DNA from 3 places in the Serratia sp. DFXYC6 genome. Region 3 is predicted to be linked to each of the others. Evidence: predicted binding sites of a transcription regulator. Region 3 holds the regulator's gene; each other region holds the start of a gene.
The links. Region 3 encodes ArgR, which controls arginine synthesis, uptake and breakdown. Its sites were predicted from a motif close to ANTGAATAAAAATACANT; they were not measured.

Region 1 (4,353 bases), on a different contig from region 3:
CGCGGCCAGCGCCGTCGCCGCCTGATCGGCGTTCACGTTCATTAACTGCCCTTCGGCGGTGATGCCGATGGAGCTGATAACCGGCAGGTAGCCGGCGCCCAGCAGGGTATTGAGCAGCGCGGGCGAGCCGGGCTGCGCGTTGCCGACGTGGCCCAATGCCGGATCGAGCGGGGTCACGACCGCGCTGCCGCCGTCCGCCAGGCTCAGGCCGACAGCGTTGATTTGGTGTTTAATCGCCCACGCCAGCAGCGTTTTGTTGGCGGTGCCAGCCAGCGCGCCGGTGATGATGTCGATCTGATCGGCCGGCGTGACCCGCAGGCCGTTCTTTTTCACCACCGGCAAAGCGAGCTGCTTCATCAGTTCGTCCACCACGCAGCCGCCGCCGTGCACGATCACCAGCGGGCGCTGGTGCTGCTGCCGATAGCTGTCCAACGCGGTAAACAGACGCTCCAGCGCTTCTTCACTGTCTAATAACACGCCACCTAACTTGATAATTAACGGGTTCATTGCTGTTTACTCACGCTGGTTTAAAGGAGTGATTGGGTTTCCGGGAAGCCGAAACGGATATTCAGGCATTGCACCGCCTGCGCCGCCGCGCCTTTCAGCAGGTTATCTTCCGCCGCCACGGCGATCAGATGCTCGCCCTGCACCGCAAAACCGATGTCGCAGAACGGCAGCCCCACCACCGCTTTCAGCGCCGGCACGCCCTGGTCGTACAGCCGCACCAGCGGCTTGTCGTCATAGGCGGCATGATAGGCGGCGGCCACGTCCTGCGCGGTCACGCCGGCTTTCAGGCGGCAGGTGATGGTTTCAAGAATGCCGCGCGGGAAATTGCCCAGGTGCGGCGTAAAGATAACCGGCACGCCCAGGTGCGCGGCGATCTCCGGCTGGTGCCGGTGAGTGAAAATACCGTACGGCTGCAGGCTCACTTCGCAGAAGCTGGTGGTCATGCTGGCCTTGCGCCCGGCGCCGCTGACGCCGCTGGTGGCGTTGATCACCGGCCACTGGTCGAGGTTCAGCAGTTGCTTTTCGATCAACGGTTTCAGCGCCAGCTGCGCCGCCGTCGGGTAGCAGCCCGGCACGGCGATCAGCTGCGCCTGTTTGATCTTGTCGCTCTGCCACTCCGCCAGGCCGTACACCGCCTGCTCCAGCAGGGCGCCATGCTGATGCTCGAAACCGTAGTACTGGGTATAAAAACCGGCGTCCTGCACGCGGAAGGCGCCGGACAGATCGAACACCACGCAGCCTGCCGCCAGGAAGGCCGGTGCGATATCGTGGCTGACTTCATGAGCGGTGGCGAGGAACACCACGTCGATGCCCTGCGCCGCCTTGGCGACGTCGGTCAACGGCTGCAGCGGCAGATCGACGATGCCTTTCAACTGGGGATGGAGATCGGAAAGCAACTTTCCTGCATCTGCACTTTGCGCTGAAACCGCTAAAGCGGTTATGTTCATGTGTGGGTGGCGATTCAGGTAAGCCGTGAGCTCCGCTCCGGCGTAACCGCTGGCACCAACGATCAGCGTATTCAACATGTGGCCTTTCACCTTCTAAACTGACGTGCGGTCGCTTGCGACCCAGGTAACAGGGCTAGCCAGCGTTGTTGCGCCGTTCACCCACGGAGCCAGGCGTTGATGCTTTTATAAACATCCGGGCATCGGGTTCCCTTACGCTTCGGCTTACTGTATTTTTATTCAAAATAAATGCATGAATATTGATACTATCCTAACCAAAGGCTGTCAACAGTGAAGATGAAATTACCTCCATTTATTGAGCTGTACCGGGCGTTGATCGCCACTCCGTCAATCAGCGCCACCGATGCCGGCCTCGATCAGAGCAATGAGGCGTTAATCAACTTGCTGGCCGGATGGTTTGCCGACCTGGGCTTCCGAGTCGACGTGCAGCCGGTGCCGGAGTCGCGCCACAAATTCAACCTGCTGGCCAGCATTGGTGAAGGCAGCGGCGGCCTGCTGCTGGCCGGCCACACCGATACGGTGCCTTACGACGAAGGCCGCTGGACGCGCGATCCCTTCACCCTGACCGAGCACGACAACAAGCTCTACGGGCTGGGCACCGCCGACATGAAAGGCTTCTTCGCCTTTATTCTGGACGCGGTGCGCGACATCGACGCGAGCAAGCTGACCAAGCCGCTGTACATTCTGGCGACCGCAGATGAAGAAACGACGATGGCCGGCGCGCGTTATTTCGCCGCCTCCACCGCCATTCGGCCGGATTTCGCCATCATCGGCGAGCCGACCTCGCTGCAGCCGGTGCGCGCGCACAAGGGCCACATGGCCAACGCCATTCGCATCGTCGGCCAGTCCGGCCACTCCAGCGATCCGGCGCGCGGCGTCAACGCCATCGATCTGATGCACGAGTCCATCGGCCGCCTGATGGAGCTGCGCAAAACCCTGCAGGAGCGCTACAACAATCCGGCGTTCGCCGTGCCTTATCCCACCATGAACTTCGGCCATATCAGCGGCGGTGACGCGGCCAACCGCATCTGCGCCTGTTGCGAGCTGCACCTGGATATCCGCCCGCTGCCCGGCATGACGCTCGACAACATCAACGAACTGATGCATCAGGCGCTGGAGCCGGTGAGCCAACGCTGGCCGGGCCGCCTGACCATCGAAGAGCTGCACGCGTCGGTGCCGGGCTACGAGTGCCCGACCGACCACCGCATGGTGGCGGTGATCGAGGAGCTGCTGGGCACCCGCACGCAGGTGGTCAACTACTGTACCGAGGCGCCGTTCGTGCAACAGGTATGCCCGACCCTGGTGCTCGGCCCCGGTTCCATCGATCAGGCCCACCAGCCGGACGAGTACATCGATACCGCGTTTATCGAACCGACGCGCAAACTGCTGGGCCAGCTGGTCAGTCACTTTTGCCGGCAATAAACCCGACATTTAACAGGGGAAATGCCTTATGCTTTCCCCTACCTCAAAATAAGTAGAAAACGGCGAAATAAGCCGTGCTGATAACCGACGAGGCGTAATTAAATTTCAGAAAATGCGCCGATTTTGATGTTTTTTTGCTAAAAATAGTGTCAATTGACGATTGGACAGGAACGCGATGTGATCAGGCTGGCGGTCTGCGCCTGACGCGTGAAATTTATTTACAAGATAAAAATCATACAGAACTGGGTCAGGGGTTATATGAACGAACAATATTCGGCAATGCGCAGTAATGTCAGTATGCTCGGCAAATTGCTCGGCGATACCATCAAAGAAGCGCTGGGTGAGCATATTCTCGATCGCGTTGAGACCATCCGTAAGCTTTCCAAATCCTCACGCGCCGGCAACGAAGCGCATCGCCAGGAGCTGCTCTCCACCCTGCAGAACCTATCCAACGACGAGCTGCTGCCGGTGGCGCGCGCCTTCAGCCAGTTCCTCAACCTGACCAACGTCGCCGAGCAGTACCACAGCATTTCGCCCAACGGCGAGGCCGCCAGCAACCCGGAAGCGCTGGCGCAGCTGTTCAGCCGTCTCAAAGACAAAAAGCTCAGCGACAAAGAGCTGCAGCACGCGGTGTCGCAACTTTCCATCGAGCTGGTGCTGACGGCGCACCCGACGGAGATCACCCGCCGCACCCTGATCCACAAGCTGGTGGAGGTCAACACCTGCCTCAGCCAGCTCGATCACAACGATCTGGCCGACTACGAGCGCAACAAGATCATGCGCCGCCTGCGCCAACTGGTGGCCCAGTCGTGGCACACCGATGAAATTCGCAAACACCGCCCTTCCCCGATCGACGAAGCCAAATGGGGCTTTGCGGTGGTGGAAAACAGCCTGTGGGAAGGCGTGCCGGCGTTCCTGCGCGAATTCAACGAACAGCTGGAAAACTCCATCGATTACAGCCTGCCGGTGGAAGCGGTGCCGGTGCGCTTCACCTCCTGGATGGGCGGCGACCGCGACGGCAACCCGAACGTCACCGCCGAAATTACCCGCCATGTGCTGCTGCTCAGCCGCTGGAAAGCCTGCGACCTGTTCACCCGCGACATCCAGGTGCTGGTCTCTGAACTGTCGATGACCGAATGCACCCCGGAGCTGCGCGCCCGCGCCGGCGGCGATGAGGTGCAGGAGCCGTACCGCGAAATCATGAAGCAGCTGCGCAGCCAGCTGATGAGTTCCCAGGCTTATCTTGAAGGCCGCCTGAAGGGCGAGCGCGTGCTGAAGCCGCACGACCTGCTGGTGAACAACGAGCAGCTGTGGGAGCCGCTGTATGCCTGCTACCAGTCGCTGCAGGCCTGCGGCATGGGCATCATCGCCAACGGTCAACTGCTGGATACCCTGCGCCGCGTGCGCTGCTTCGGCGTGCCGCTGGTGCGCATCGATGTGCGCCAGGAAAGCACCCGCC
Region 2 (4,353 bases), on a different contig from region 3:
TCTTGATGACAACAGATAAGCACCCTGACGGGTGTTTTTTTGTATCTGCAATCCGCGAAAATAGCCGGACTCGCGCCCGGCCCTGCCGTTATCGACTCGCCAGCGCGCCGCCGTTGGCGAAATAAGCCTTGATGCCCGCCAGAATCGACTCCGCCACCTGCTGCTGGAAATGGCTGGTGCGCAGCTTGCGCTCCTCTTCGATGTTGCTGATAAACGCCGTTTCCACCAGGATCGACGGGATATCCGGCGCCTTCAACACCGCAAAACCGGCCTGATCGACGCGATTCTTGTGCAACCGGTTGATTTTGCCCATCCGGTTCAACACTTCCTTGCCGAATTTCAGGCTGTCGTTGATGGTCGCGGTCTGGATCAGATCGAACATGGTGTGGTCAAGATAGCGGTCGCCGCTCTTGCTGACACCGCCGATTTGGTCCGAGGCATTCTGCGTCTGCGCCAGGAACTTGGCCGCCGAGCTGGTGGCGCCTTTGGTGGACAATGCGAACACCGATGACCCGCGCGCGGCGCGGCTGGTGAAGGCGTCGGCGTGAATCGAAACGAACAGATCGGCACGCTGCTTGCGCGCCTTGGCGACGCGCACCTTGAGCGGAATAAACACGTCTTCATTACGCGTCATGAACACTTTCATGTTCGGCTCGCGCTTGATCATGGCGCTCAGCTTGCGGGCAATCTGCAGCACGATGTCTTTCTCGCGCGTCTTGTACTTGCCGATCGCGCCGGGATCTTCGCCGCCGTGGCCGGGATCCAGCATGATGACGATCGGCCGATCGCGCCCCGCTTTGCCGGCCTGCGGCGCTTCCGGCGGCAGCGTGCGCTCCAGATCGCCCTTGTTGTAATCTTCCAGTAACGCCAGTAGCGGATCATATTCCTCGCCGCCGCTGCCGCCCTTGGTCGGATAGAGATCCATCACCAGACGGTTGCGATACTCCGGCACCGGCGCCAGCGTGAAAATATGCGGGCTGACGCTTTGTTTGAGCTCCAGCACCAGCCGCACGGTATTCTGATCGAACTGGCCGACGCGCGCCTGCTTGAGATAAGGATCGTCGGCGCGCACCTGCCCGGCGATGCCTTTCAGCACGCTGTTGAGATGAACGCCTTCGATATCCACCACCACGCGATCGGGATTGGTCAGGGCGAACTGCTTGTATTTCAGCTCGACGTTGGATTCCAGCGTGACGCGGGTATAGGTGGAGGATGGCCAGACGCGCACGGCGATCACGTGCGATGATGCGGCGAAGCCCGTACGACTCACACTCAGCAGCCAGCTGGCGGCAACGCCCTGTAATAAACGACGGCGGCCCAGATTGTGATTAGCGTTTGGCATGCGGCTCCGGCAGTAATAGCTGTTTACAACAGATGAAAAAAACACCAATGAAATGGGGATGCCGAAAACTTTAACCAATCATTCCAGCCCTGTCATCAGAAAATCTTTTTATGGTTTTTCAATTTATTAACGATTTAGCGCCCTTAGCGCACGCTTCATGACGATTTCCCACTTGCCATCGGCGCAATAAAAGAATAAAAATACAAAAATATCGTATAAATATGCAAAGAGGTTTGGCCGTGAAGGAACGTAGTACAGAGCTGGTGCAAGGATTCCGTCACTCAGTCCCCTATATCAACGCCCACCGCGGCAAGACGTTCGTCATCATGCTCGGCGGGGAAGCCATCGAACACGAGAATTTCTCCAACATCGTCAACGATATCGGGTTGCTGCATAGCCTGGGTATTCGCCTGGTGGTGGTTTACGGCGCGCGGCCGCAGATCGACGCCAATCTGGCTCAGCATAACTATGAGCCGATCTACCACAAACACACCCGCGTGACCGACGCCCATACGCTGGAGCTGGTCAAGCAGGCCGCCGGCCTGCTGCAGCTCGACATCACCGCTCGGCTGTCGATGAGCCTCAACAACACGCCACTGCAGGGCGCGCATATCAACGTGGTCAGCGGCAACTTCATCATCGCGCAGCCGCTGGGCGTCGATGACGGCATCGACTACTGCCACAGCGGCCGCATTCGCCGCATCGATGAAGAAGCGATCCACCGTCAGCTCGACAGCAACGCCATCGTGTTGATTGGCCCGGTCGCGGTTTCGGTCACCGGCGAGAGCTTCAACCTGACCTCGGAAGAAGTGGCCACCCAGTTGGCGATTAAGCTGAAGGCGGAAAAAATGATCGGTTTCTGCTCCTCACAGGGCGTGACCGACGCGGAAGGCAACATCCTTTCCGAGCTGTTCCCCAACGACGCGCAAAAGCGCCTTGAAGAGCTGGAGGAAGGCGGTGACTACCATTCCGGCACCGTGCGCTTCCTGCGCGGCGCGGTGAAAGGCTGCCGCAGCGGCGTACGCCGCAGCCACCTGATCAGCTACCAGGAAGACGGCGCGCTGGTACAGGAGTTGTTCTCGCGCGACGGCATCGGCACCCAAATCGTGATGGAGAGCGCCGAACAGGTGCGCCGGGCGACGATCAACGACATCGGCGGCATCCTGGAGCTGATCCGGCCGCTCGAGCAGCAGGGTATTCTGGTGCGCCGTTCGCGTGAACAGCTGGAGATGGAGATCGACAAATTCACCATTATCGAACGCGACAACCTGACCATCGCCTGCGCGGCACTGTACCCGTTCCCGGAGGAAAAAATCGGTGAAATGGCCTGCGTGGCGGTGCATCCCGACTACCGCAGCTCTTCGCGCGGCGAAATGCTGCTGCAGCGGGTGGAAAACCAGGCGCGGCAGATGGGATTAAAGAAGCTGTTCGTACTGACCACCCGCAGCATCCACTGGTTCCAGGAGCGCGGATTCACCCCGGCAGAAGTCGACGTGCTGCCGATGCAGAAACAGGCGCTGTACAACTACCAACGCCGCTCCAAAATTCTGCTGGCGGATCTGTAATCCCTGTGGGCGCGGCCGCTACCGCGCCCCTTCAACGCTTATTCCGTTGCCTGCAGCCGTTCAGCCAATCCGCTGCGGCGCTGGGTCGGCATACGAATGGCCCGCAGCAGCACCGCCTCCGTGGCATACAGCGAGAGCTGCTTACGCGCGCGAGTGATCGCGGTATAGACCAATTCGCGCGTCAGCACCGGCAGGAAGTGATTCGGCAACACCAGCACCGTATGGTCAAACTCCGATCCCTGAGATTTATGCACCGTCATGGCATAGGCGGTTTCATGCGTCGGCAAACGGCTCGGCTGCACCGACTTGATGCTTCCATCCGGCAGTTGGAAATGCACGCGCAGCTCGCCGCGCTCATCCGGCAGCGTAATGCCGATATCCCCATTGAATAACCCCAGCGCGCTGTCGTTGCGGCCGATCATCACCGGCCGCCCCCGATACCAGCGGCCGATCACGCCCGGTTTGCGGTCAATCAGGCCGGCGCGCTGTAGCCCGAGTTCAATACGTTCATTCAGGCCGGCAACGCCAAACGGCCCTTCACGCAGCGCGCACAGCACCTGGAAGCGACTAAAGGCGGCCAACACCGCCGCCGCATCCGCGCCCTCGGCGGCCAATCGCAAATAGTCGCGGTAGCCCGCCACGCACGCGTCCAGCAGCGCCTGATACTCTTCGCTCGTTGCCAGCGCATAGCCCGCGACATCGCCGAAACTGCCGCTTAAGGCTGCCAGCGCGCGCTCCCCAGCACCGGCGTTGACCGCCAACGCCAATTGACCGATGCCGGATCGAGCGTCAAAACGGTAGCTCTTGCGCAGCAAACACAGGCTGTCGCGCACCGCCGCTTCCGCGTCGGCCTGCCGCCCTGCGAGCGAACAGCCGGTCAGGCGGCTCAGCTCTGCGGCACGCGCATCGCTGTATCCCTGCTCGGCAAAACGGCAAATGTCCCCCAGCACCGCGCCGGCCTCCACCGAGGCCAGCTGATCGCGATCGCCAAGGAAAATCACCCGCGCCCGATCGGGCAGCGCGGCAATCAGGCGCGCCATCATCGGCAGATCGACCATCGAGGCCTCATCCACCACCAGCACATCCAAATGCAGCCGGTTGCCGCGGTGATAGCGCATGCGTTGACTGTTCGGCTGCGCCCCCAACAGACGGTGTAACGTCGCCGCCTCCGTCGGGAACAGCGCCTGCTGCGCCGGGGTCAACGCCAGCTGACGGCTGGCGCTGCCAAGCGACTCCGTCAGACGCGCCGCCGCCTTGCCAGTCGGCGCCGCCAGCTGAATGCGCAAGCGCGCGCTTTCATCCAACTGCACCAGCGCCGCCAACAGCTTGGCGACGGTGGTGGTTTTACCGGTGCCCGGCCCGCCGGAAATGACAGCAATGCGCCGCGTGGCGGCTACCGCGGCGGCGATCTTCTGCCAATCGGGTTCGTCGCTCGCCGAACCGAAC
Region 3 (4,353 bases):
AGCCAACGGCGTCACGGTTTACGACGATTTCGCGCACCACCCGACGGCGATCCTGGCCACTCTGGCCGCGCTGCGCGGCAAGGTCGGCGGTACGGCGCGCATTCTGGCGGTGCTGGAACCGCGATCCAACACCATGAAAATGGGCATCAGCAAAAACGATCTGGCGCCTTCGCTCGGCCGTGCCGACGAAGTGTTCCTGTTCCAGCCGCACCACATTCCGTGGCAGGTCGCGGAAGTGGCGGATGCCTGCGTGCAGCCGGCGCATTGGAGCGCGGATCTCGACACGCTGGTGGACATGGTGGTGAAAACCGCACAGCCGGGCGACCACATTCTGGTGATGAGCAACGGCGGTTTCGGCGGTATTCACGATCGCTTGCTGGACGCGCTGGCGAAAAAGCAGGAACCGAAGGTGACCTACTGATCGCTTAGCCGCATAAGCCAACCTAAGGGCCGCATTCGCGGCCTTTTTTACGCCCATAAAAAAGCCCTCGCGAGCGAGGGCAACGGGGTTCGTCGGATAGGACGACGAGAGGGTCTCTGGGAAATCGGCGTTTGCGTCAGAACTCGGCAGTGGCAGTGACGAGGGTAATCAGCTCTGCAAAGCCGTTCCCAGAGTTGTTATTTGTAAATCTCGGCGGTGGCGTGGTAGTTGCCTTCGTTACGGGCTTCGATCACGCGGTAGGCGGTCGCGCCTTTCGCGTCGGCTTTCTCCGACAACGCCTGGCGAATGTCGGTCGGCGCGCCGTCGATGCCGCTGACGGTAATGGTGCCGATAGATTGCAGATTGGCGGTCTGATCGTTAGTCACCAACTGGGCGGCAGACGCGCCGAAGGAGATGACGGACAGCAAACCGAGTGCAGCAACAGTAGTTTTCATGTTCATGATAGCGATCCTTGGTCATAACAGCCTGGAAGGGCTTGGCAGCGATTTTTATTCTTGAAGGCCGTTATGACAGCGTTTGATTCCAGAGATGTATTGCCCGTTGCCGGGTAATGCCGTTACTTATTTGTAGATTTCAGCGGTCGCGTGGAAGTTGCCGTCGTTGCGCGCTTCGATCACGCGGTAAGCGGTCGCCCCTTTGGCGTCGGCTTTGTCGGACAGTGCCTGGCGAATGTCGGAAGGCGCAGCGGCGACGCCGCTCACGGTGATCACACCGGCGGGCTGCAGTTTTGCGGCCTGGGTTGCATCAACAGATTGTGCTGCGAATGCACCAAAGGAAAGCATGGACAGAACGCTCAGGGTTGCAACGGTAGCTTTAATTTTCATCATCTCACCTCATCGTATTCTTTTATCAGTTCCAACGAACTGTGATTCAGTTCACGAAAATGAGTATACAGCTAGTAACGTGAAAAATTAATAGTTCGCTAACAGTTGCTAGTGAAACTTTAACCTCATGATCCTTATTTTTTATAACCGTAAGGAATAAAAAACGCTCATAAAACGATCTTTTGATGTTAAATTTATGTAATTTCAATAAGGTAAGTGATTTTGACCAAAAGTGCGGAAGATCACAGTGGGTACTGCTGGTTACATGGAGATGTCATGGAAATGTGTTGTTGCGGGATAAAAAAGCAGTGTTAAACGCGGTTGAAGGCTGGGAAGGTAACGCGAGGGTTAAAGAAGCGCTAACAAAATGCGGTTTACAGCCGCACTTTGTTAGCGCCAGGTTTCACAGCTCTTGTTCGAACACGCCCAAGATCGCTTCATGCAGCTTCTGAGCGGTAAAGCCGTTGGACGGGGTGACGAAAATCGTGTCGTCGCCGGCAATTGTGCCGAGGATGCCCTGGGATTTACCCAGTGAGTCGAGCAGGCGGGCGATCAGCTGTGCGGCGCCCGGGCTGGTGTGGATCACCACGACGGCATCGTTATGGTCGACGTCGAGCACCAGATTCTTCAATGGGCTGGTGGTGGTCGGCACGCCGAGTTCGGCAGGAAGGCAATACACCATTTCCATTTTGGCATTGCGCGTACGTACCGCGCCGAACTTGGTCAGCATGCGCGATACTTTGGATTGGTTAATGTTTTCGAAGCCTTCTTCTTGCAGCGCCAAAACGATCTCGCCTTGAGAACTGAATTTTTCTTCTTTCAATAACGCTTTGAACGTCTTGATCAGATCTTCCTGTTTTGCGGGATTACGCATTTTGCACCGTGGAATGTTGATAGTGGAAGTCATGATTATGCATATAGATGAATTTTTATGCAACAAAGGCCGCCCCAAAGAAAATAAAAATGACCGGACGGCGAGGAAAGGGCGGCATTTTAACAAAATCCGGCCGCGATGAATATGCCCTTTTGACGACGGAAAATCGGCCTGCGGTGGTAAATAAAATGTTATTAAAATGATGTTGTTCTGATGTTGCGTAAGGGTGTAATGTAACGGCCGGTTAACTTGCTCGTGAATAACCTCGCACTATTTTTGATTAGTGTGCGCTATGCCCTTCATGCGTAAGCGATTTAATCTAAAATGGGCGCGACAGCGGCCGTTTTATTACACCTGCAGGCAAGAATTGGCTAATTTATTGTTTTGAAAGGTGTAATAACGTAAGGTCCGTAACCAACACATTCACGGCGCTTTATATATTTAAGATAATAAAGGAGTATAGGATGAAAGTTGCAGTTCTCGGTGCTGCTGGCGGTATCGGCCAGGCCCTCGCCCTTCTACTCAAAACCCAGCTTCCTTCAGGTTCTGAACTCTCTCTCTACGACATTGCCCCCGTTACCCCAGGCGTTGCCGTCGACTTAAGCCACATCCCAACCGCAGTTAAAATCAAAGGCTTCAGCGGCGAAGACGCGACTCCGGCTCTGCACGGTGCGGACGTGGTGCTGATTTCCGCCGGCGTGGCCCGTAAGCCAGGCATGGATCGCTCTGACCTGTTCAACGTTAACGCCGGCATCGTGCGTAACCTGATTGAGCAAGTGGCGAAAACCTGCCCGAAAGCCTGCATCGGCATCATCACCAACCCGGTTAACACCACGGTCGCCATCGCGGCGGAAGTGCTGAAAAAAGCCGGCGTTTACGACAAGAACAAACTGTTCGGCGTGACTTCGCTGGATATCATCCGTTCCAATACCTTCGTGGCCGAGCTGAAAGGCAAGCAGCCTGAAGAACTGAACGTGCCGGTGATCGGCGGCCACTCTGGCGTGACCATCCTGCCTCTGCTGTCGCAGATCCCTGGCGTGAGCTTCACCGATCAGGAAGTGGCGGATCTGACCAAACGTATTCAGAACGCCGGCACTGAAGTGGTGGAAGCCAAAGCCGGCGGCGGGTCTGCAACGCTGTCCATGGGCCAGGCGGCCGCCCGTTTCGGTCTGTCTCTGGTGCGTGCGCTGCAGGGCGAGAAAGGCGTTGTGGAATGCGCTTACGTTGAAGGCGACGGCAAATACGCTCGCTTCTTCGCGCAGCCGCTGGTGCTGGGCAAGAACGGCGTTGAAGAACGCAAAGATATCGGCACCCTGAGCGCCTTCGAGCAGAAAGCACTGAACGAGATGCTGGACGTGCTGCATAAAGATATCGAACTGGGCGAGAAGTTCATCAATAACTGATCGACACCGATAGTCAGCCGATAAACGCCGCCGGACGCTGTTCCGGCGGTTTTTTTTGCTCCGCGTTCACGATTTGATGCGTGCTTTGCGATCCAGCAGGCAATCGCTGTGCGGATCGTAATAGCGGCTTGGCCAGATCTCCGAAGGGTGGATGCCTATCGCTTCGGCGATCAGCCATTCCCCCTTTGGCCACGGGCGCGACAGCGCATTGGCCAGCGTCGATGAGCTTAATCCGGCCTTGCGCGACACTGCCGCCAGCGTGGTGCCCTGCTTGCGTAGCGCCGCGATGATATCTGCCGGATGCCAATCTGGGTTCCTTGAATTCATGTTTACATTCCTTTTCTGATTAGCCAAAGTTGCGTTAGTGGTATAACTAACGGGTCATGGTTAAGCGTTTGAACAACGTGAAACGCTTATTAGGAAACAAGAATACCATTAAATTTCCTAAAAAATACCCAAGTAATTTCCAAAAAACGACATTGTCCACTATTGCCCAGAGATGATGGCTATGAAAAACGAGTGGTTTGCCGCCAAGGAACTGACAGGCATCGCAGGATTACCCTCCTCACCACAGGGAATCAATCTGATGGCCCGACGCGAAGGCTGGATCAGCCGCAGGCGTAAAGGCGTGCAGGGAAAAGCGTTGGAGTATCATATCGACAGCCTGCCTCCAGGCGTGCGTAACCTGCTGGCGCTGAAAGAAGACGGGGCGACATATGACGTAGAACGCCAGGATCCGTTGGCGGTCTGGATCGAGTATTACTACCATTTGACGGAGAGCGAGCGCGAGAAAATGGTGGCTTTCCTGAT

Region 1: the regulator ArgR is predicted to act here: its motif matches at 1,679-1,696, upstream of argC (N-acetyl-gamma-glutamyl-phosphate reductase).
Region 2: the regulator ArgR is predicted to act here: its motif matches at 1,532-1,549, upstream of argA (amino-acid N-acetyltransferase).

What each region holds. Positions count from the first base shown of each region.
Region 1 covers NZ_JBXUNV010000007.1:101,917-106,269, reverse strand. Annotated here, with positions in the region: gene argB (acetylglutamate kinase) at 1-507, opposite strand, end outside; gene argC (N-acetyl-gamma-glutamyl-phosphate reductase) at 528-1,532, opposite strand; gene argE (acetylornithine deacetylase) at 1,749-2,894, shown strand; gene ppc (phosphoenolpyruvate carboxylase) at 3,153-4,353, shown strand, end outside.
Region 2 covers NZ_JBXUNV010000002.1:78-4,430, forward strand. Annotated here, with positions in the region: gene amiC (N-acetylmuramoyl-L-alanine amidase AmiC) at 89-1,342, opposite strand; gene argA (amino-acid N-acetyltransferase) at 1,582-2,907, shown strand; gene recD (exodeoxyribonuclease V subunit alpha) at 2,946-4,353, opposite strand, start outside.
Region 3 covers NZ_JBXUNV010000003.1:126,078-130,430, forward strand. Annotated here, with positions in the region: gene mpl (UDP-N-acetylmuramate:L-alanyl-gamma-D-glutamyl-meso-diaminopimelate ligase) at 1-421, shown strand, start outside; gene yhcN (peroxide/acid stress response protein YhcN) at 619-882, opposite strand; gene yhcN (peroxide/acid stress response protein YhcN) at 1,003-1,266, opposite strand; gene argR (transcriptional regulator ArgR) at 1,670-2,140, opposite strand; gene mdh (malate dehydrogenase) at 2,605-3,543, shown strand; gene AC2CGQ_RS16910 (helix-turn-helix domain-containing protein) at 3,610-3,870, opposite strand; gene AC2CGQ_RS16915 (DNA-binding protein) at 4,052-4,353, shown strand, end outside.